One region of the Micromonospora sp. HM134 genome, then DNA from elsewhere that is predicted to be linked to it. Evidence: riboswitches for the same ligand, from Rfam matches in the RefSeq annotation. Region 1 holds a riboswitch; the other holds the start of a gene.
The links. Region 1 has a riboswitch for thiamine pyrophosphate ahead of thiE (thiamine phosphate synthase). Riboswitches for the same ligand answer to the same signal wherever they lie in the genome.
Positions count from the first base shown of each region.

Region 2: another riboswitch for thiamine pyrophosphate. It lies ahead of FJK98_RS25580 (ECF transporter S component); the one in region 1 lies ahead of thiE (thiamine phosphate synthase).

Region 1 covers NZ_CP041061.1:6,619,850-6,623,252, reverse strand. Annotated here, with positions in the region: gene FJK98_RS28705 (ThuA domain-containing protein) at 1-1,286, opposite strand, end outside; TPP riboswitch at 1,625-1,733, shown strand; gene thiE (thiamine phosphate synthase) at 1,728-2,354, shown strand; gene thiO (glycine oxidase ThiO) at 2,348-3,403, shown strand, end outside.
Region 2 covers NZ_CP041061.1:5,926,323-5,929,725, forward strand. Annotated here, with positions in the region: gene FJK98_RS33370 (hypothetical protein) at 1-131, shown strand, start outside; gene FJK98_RS25570 (DUF6328 family protein) at 238-741, opposite strand; gene FJK98_RS25575 (alpha/beta fold hydrolase) at 869-1,699, opposite strand; TPP riboswitch at 1,802-1,907, shown strand; gene FJK98_RS25580 (ECF transporter S component) at 1,984-2,574, shown strand; gene FJK98_RS25585 (ABC transporter ATP-binding protein) at 2,608-3,403, shown strand, end outside.

The DNA.
Region 1 (3,403 bases):
TTGGTGTTGTCGCCGGTGGCGAGGTACAGGTTGCCCTTCGAGTCGAAGGTCATGCTGCCGCCGGCGTGGCAGCAGGTGTTGCGCTGGGTGTCGACCTGGAGCACGACCTTCTCGGTGGCCTTGTCGATGGTGTCACCGTTGACGGTGAACCGGGACAGGTAGTTGCGCGGGGCGCCACCGGCCGGTGCGTAGTACAGGTAGATCCACTTGTTGGTGGCGAAGTCCGGGTCGAGGCGCAGGCCGAGCAGGCCGTCCTCGTTGCCGGTGAAGACGTCCAGCCGGGTCGCGGTGACCGTGTTGCCGGTGTCCGGCTTCACGATCTGCACCCGGCCGTCACGCTCGGCGTAGAACACCCGGCCGTCCGGAGCGATGTCCAGCTCCATCGGGTTGTTGGTGTTGCTGTCGAGGGTGACCTTCTCGAAGTTCGAGGTCTTCGTGGCGCCGCAGTCGGCGTTCTCGACCCCGGCCGCGGTGCGGATGCCGCCGAGCAGGTGGCTGAGGAACTCCGGCTCGGTGTACGACGCCTGGGTGTGGCCGCCGCCGGTGTACCAGGACCGACCGCCGTCGTAGTCCTGGCACCAGGCGGTGGGGTGGTCGGCACCCATCGCGCCGGCGCCCGGGCTGTAGGACTTCTCGTCCAGGCTGGCCAGCACGTGCACCTTGGAACGCGGGTTGGTGCGGAAGTTGTACCACTCGTCGAACCGGGACCAGCGGTCCGGCAGGTCGGCGGTCGACGGGTGCGCGTGGTCCTCGACCTTGACGGTGGCCTGCTGGTTGGCCGGGTGGCCGGAGAAGTACGCGCCGACCAGGTTGCCGTACCAGGCCCAGTCGTACTCGGTGTCGGAGGCGGCGTGCACGCCGGCGTAGCCGCCGCCGGCCTTGATGTAGCGCTCGAACGCGGCCTGCTGGGTGGCGTCGAGGACGTCACCGGTGGTGGAGAGCCAGATCACCGCCTGGTACTTGGCCAGGTTGGTGTCGTTGAAGGCGGCCCCGTCCTCGGTGGTGTCGACGGTGAAGCCGTTCTCGGTGCCGAGCTTCTGGATCGCGGCGATGCCGGCCGGGATGGCGTCGTGCCGGAACGCAGCGGTCTTGGAGAAGACCAGGACCGAGAACGGTTCGGCGGCGGCTGCCGCCGCCGGCGCGGGTGCGGCCTGGGGCCGGGCCTGCGCGACGGGAGCGGCCTGGGCGGCGGTGCCGCCGATCAGACCGCTGGCGAGTAGGGAGAGGGCCAGTAGACCGGCACCCAGTGGACCGCGACGTGCGCGGCGATGGCGGGATGGAGACACTCCATGCTCCTTTTGTCCGCGTTGGACAGTGGTGGGGGCATGGGGACGACTCGCCGCAGACCGTCCCCGGTCGGATCGGTGTGGGCCCGCCGAGGTCCGCACCGGTGGCGATCAGGTGCGGGCCACGCCGAGGCTTCGCACCGGAATAATGTCGATCGGTTGAACAAATTAGCGCCGCTGGATTGGTTTCCGGCAAGGCATGAGCATGTAACGATTCGGTATCGGCGACTCGCTTTTCCGGCTTATGTGGATACAAGCCCAAAATAGTAGCCATCGACGTTGCTGGATCAATCTAACACCCCTTGGCGGATCAGCGGATCTGTCGTACGGTCACAGGCACGTGACCCACGGGAGCCCGGTACACCGGGCTGAGAGGGGGGCTGAGAGCCCCCGACCGTCGAACCTGATCCGGGTAATGCCGGCGCAGGGAGGAGAGTTGCCGTGCCGTCCCTCGGCCGACTGCATCTGATCACCGACACCCGCCCCGGGTGCGACCCGCTCGCCGTCCTGCGGGCCGCCCTCCCGGTGGCCCGCGACGAGCTGGTCGTCCAGGTCCGGGTGACCGACGACACCACCGACCGGCAGGCCTACGACCTGGCCCGCCGGGTGCGCGAGCAGTGCGCGCCGTACGGGGCGACCTGCCTGGTCAACGACCGGCTGCACGTAGCCCTCGCGGTGGACGCCCACGGCGGCCACGTCGGCGCGGACGACCTGCCCGTCGCGGCGGCCCGCCGGGTCCTCGGCCCCGACGCCGTGCTCGGGGCGACCACCCGGGAACCGGGTGCCGCCGCACGGGCGGTCGCCGCCGGGGCCAGCTACCTGGGCGTCGGCCCGTGCCACCCGACCGCCACCAAGACCGGCCTGCCCGACCCGATCGGCCCCGCCGGGATCCGCGCCGTCGCCGATGCCGTCGACGTGCCGGTGATCGCCATCGGCGGGGTCACCGTCGCCACGGTGCCGGCGCTGCGGGCCGCCGGGGCGTACGGGGTGGCGGTGGTCGGGGCGCTGTCCACCGCCGCCGACCCGGGCCGGGCCACCGCCGAACTGATCGCGGCGCTGACGTGCTGAACCGGCCCGACGTCGCAGTCGTGGGCGCGGGGCCGGTCGGATTGGCGATCGCCTGGCGCTGCGCCGCCCGGGGCCTGCGGGTGGCCGTGCACGACCCGGCCCCCGGCTCCGGCGCGTCCCGGGTCGCCGCCGGGATGCTCGCCCCGGTCGCCGAGGCGTACTTCGGGGAACGGGAACTGACCGGGCTGCTCACCGAGTCCGCCGCCCGCTGGCCGGGCTTCGCCGCCGAGCTGACCGAAGCCACCGGAACGGAGTTCGGGTACCGCACCGACGGCACCCTCGTCGTCGGGCTGACCGGGGACGACCTGGCCGAGGCGCGCCGGCTCTGGTCGTACCAGCAGGGGCTGGGGCTGCCGATCAGCGCGCTGCGGCCGTCGCAGCTACGGGAGCGCGAACCGGCGCTGACCCCCCGGTTGCGCGGCGGCGCGGTCGCCCCCGGCGACCACCAGGTCGACCCGCGCCGGCTGGTCGACGCGCTGCGGGTCGCCGCCGGACGGGCCGGCGCGACCCTGCTGCCCGGCGCGGTGACCCGACTGGCCGAGGTGGACGCGCCGGTCGTCGTGGTCGCCGCCGGCTGCGGCGCCGCCGCGCTGACCGGGCTGCCGGTCCGCCCGGTCAAGGGCCAGGTGCTGCGGCTCCACGCGCCCGACCACCGCCCGCCCGGCTTCCGGCACGTCATCCGGGGGTACGCCGACGGCGAGCCGGTCTACCTCGTCCCCCGCGACGACGGCGAGGTGGTGCTCGGGGCGACAGTCGAGGAGCGCGCCGACACCGAGGTGACCGCCGGGGCGGTGCTGCGCCTGCTCCGCGCCGCCGTCGACCTCGTCCCCGAACTCGCCGAGTACGCGCTGACCGAGGCGACCGCCGGACTGCGCCCCGGCACCCCGGACAACGCGCCGATCCTCGGCCCGCTGCCCGACCGGCCCGGCGTGCTCGCCGCCACCGGCCACCACCGGCACGGCATCGTGCTCACCCCGGTCACCGCCGACCTGATCACCGACCTGATCGTCACCGGTCAGCCGGACCCGCTGCTCACCCCCTTCACCGCC
Region 2 (3,403 bases), 690 kb from region 1:
TGGTGTACGCCGCCGTGCTGGTCAGCTTCGTCCGGCGCGGACGCAAGATCCCGCCGCAGGCGTACCTGGTGCTGGCGCTGCTCAACGGGCTCATCCTGGCCGCCGTGCTGGCCTGGGCGATCGCCCGCTGACCCGCCGGCCGGCCCCGACCGGCGGACGGGCCGGGGGCCCGCCCCGGCCGCCGTCGGCCCGGACGGGCCCCCGGCCCACCGCATCCACCACCACCCGGGGGCGGGATCAGTCGCCGTTCAGCACCACCGGGTCGTCATCGTCGTCGTCGATGTCGTCGTCGCCCCAGTTGCGCCGGGCGAACGGCAGGATCACCCAGAAGGTCAGGAACCACAGGCCGGTGATCACGGTGAGCACCACGGCGATGCCGGTGTCGAGCACGAAATCGGCGATCAGCAGGACCGCGCTCACCATCGCGACCAGCATGAAGGCCAGGCCACCGGAGGCCATCCGGTGCGCGAAGCGGACCAGTTCCGGCTTGCGGCCCTGGCGGAACAGCGCCCGGTGGAAGGCGACCGGCGAGATGATCATCGCGGTGGCCGCGGCGGCGGACAGCAGGGCGAGGATGTAGACGTCCCGCTGGAACTCGCTGGTCCGGGTGAACCCGTTACTGAACGGCAGGGTCAGCAGGAAGGCGAAGAGGATCTGCACGCCGGTCTGGGCGACCCGCAGTTCCTGGAGCAGATCGGCGAAATTGCGCTGCCAGCGCTGCTTCTCGGATTCCTTCGACACGCGCTACCTCCGGTTCAGACGGTACGACCGACGGGGGCACCCCCCGTCGGCAGCAACGCCTGTGCCCGATCCACGATCGCCCGAAACCGATTCACGATCCCCGATCGGGGCGCTCCGTCGGCACCCCTCAGACCGCCCCGCGCACCCGGGCGAGAATCACCTCGGCCAACGGGCCCGGCGCCTCGTCGGGAATCCAGTGGGTCACCCCGTCGAACACCACGAACCGGTAGTCCCCCGACACGTGCCGGGCGCACGCCTGCGCGGCGGCCCGCCCGATCGCCACGTCCCGGTCGCTCCACACGTAGCTGGTCGGCACCGGCACCGGACCGACCGCCTTCATGTCCCGCCCCGACATCGCCCGGTACCAGTTCAACGCGCCGGTCAACGCGCCCGGTGACCGCATCGGCCCGGCGTACCGGGCCACCCGGGCCGGGTCGCCGACGCCGGACAACAGCCGGCGCAGCACCACCCCCCGCCCGGCCAGCAGCACCCGCTCCGCCAGGCCCGCCCGGCGGAACAACGCCATGTACGACGAGCGCGCCCGCTGCCCACGGTCGGTGGCCAACGCGTACCCGAAGGCGGCCGGGTGCGGCACCGAGACCGCGGTGAGGGTACGCACCCGCTGCGGATGCCGCGCGGCCAGCGCCCAGGCGACGACCGCGCCCCAGTCGTGCCCCACCACGTGCGCGGCGTCGACGCCCACCGCGTCCAGCACCGCCACCGCGTCGGCGACCAGCTCCGGCAGCCGGTAGTCGGCCACCGCGACGGGGCACGCCCCGGGCGAGTAACCCCGCTGGTCGGGGGCGTACGTGCGCAGCCCGGCGGCGTGCAGGGCGGGCGTCACCGCGTCCCACTCCCCACCGTGCTGGGGAAAACCGTGCAGCAGCAGCACCACCTCGCCGCCCTCGGGGCCACCGGCCCGTACGTCGAACGTCAGACCCCGCGCCGCCACCCGCACGATCGCCAGCCTACCCAGCCCACCCGGACGTCGAATGCCGGGAACCGTGTGACCTGCTGGGCCGTTGCCGCAGGTCGGTGCTAGCGTCTGCCGAGACAACTTCACATCCGACAGGGGAGCGCACAGCGCTGAGAGTGCGGGCACCGCCCGCAGACCCTCGAACCTGATCTGGGTAATGCCAGCGCAGGGAGTTCGGTCGACCTCCAGCCGCGCCGCCGTCCGGCAGCCGCCGGGCGCGGCGTGCGTCTTCTCCTGGTTCGATCGCTGGACTGGGAGGCACCGACATGCAGCACACCACCACCAACCGGTGGCGCACCATCGACATCGTGGTCGCCGCCGTGATCGCCGTCGCCTTCGGCGTCATCTTCTGGGCCTGGGGCCTGGTCTGGAAGGCCGCCGACCCGGCGTTCGCCGCCGCACCGGCCAGCCAGGCCGTGATGTACGGCGTCTGGCTCGTCCCGGCCGTGCTCGGCGGCCTGGTCATCCGCAAGCCCGGGGCGGCCCTGTTCTGCGAGGCCGTCGCCGCCACCGTCTCCGCGCTGCTCGGCGCCGAGTGGGGCGGCGTCACCATCGTGCAGGGCCTGATCCAGGGCCTCGGCGCGGAGCTGGCCTTCGCCGCGTTCCGCTACCGGGCGTACCGGCTGCCGGTGGCGGTGCTGGCCGGGGCGATGACCGGGCTGAGCGCCGCCCTGTTCGACTTCTTCGTCTGGAACGCCGAGTACGCCCTGACCAGCTACCGCCTGCCGTACGCGGCACTGACCGTGGTCAGCGCCGCCGTCGTCGCCGGGGTCGGCGGCTGGTACCTGACCCGGGCGCTCGCCGAGACCGGGGTGCTCGACCGGTTCCCCGCCGCCCGCGACCGCACGCTCGTCTGACCCTGCCGTGGCGAGCGGGAAGGGGTCGACGGCGTGGCCGGGGTGAGGCTGGTCGGCTTCGGCTGGCGGCACGCCGGGCGGCGGGCCTGGGCGGTACGCGGGGTCGACCTGCGCATCGACCACGGGGAACGGGTGCTGCTGCTGGGGCCGTCCGGGGCGGGCAAGAGCACCCTGCTGGCCGCGCTGGCCGGGCTGCTGCCGGCGGACTCCGGCGAGCAGGAGGGCACCGTCGAGATCGACGGCCTCGACCCGGCCAAGGCCCGCGAGCGGGTCGGCACCGTCTTCCAGGACCCGCAGTCCCAGCTCGTGATGGCCCGCTGCGGGGACGACGTCGCGTTCGGCCTGGAGAACCGGGGGGTGCCCGGCGACGAGATCTGGCCCCGGGTGGACGAGGCGCTGCGCCGGGTCGGTTTCCCGTACCACCGGGACCGGCCCACCGCGGCGCTGTCCGGCGGAGAGCAGCAGCGGCTCGCCCTGGCCGGCGTGCTGGCGCTGCGGCCGGGGCTGCTGCTGCTCGACGAGCCGACCGCCAACCTCGACCCGGCCGGCGGGGAACTGGTCCGCACGGCGGTGGCCGGCGCGTTGGACCCCGACACCACCCTGGTCCTGGTCGAACACCGGGTCGCCGACGCCCTGCCCCTGGTCGACCGGGTGGTGGTGCTCACCCCCGGCGGCGGGGTCCGGGCCGACGGGACACCGGAGGCGGTCTTCGCCGCGCACGGGGCCGCCCTCGCCGCCGAGGGGGTGTGGGTGCCCGGCCACCCCAGCGTGGCCCGGCCGGCCGCCGGACCGCCCGGCGCGGAGTTGCTCACCGCCGACCGGCTCGGCC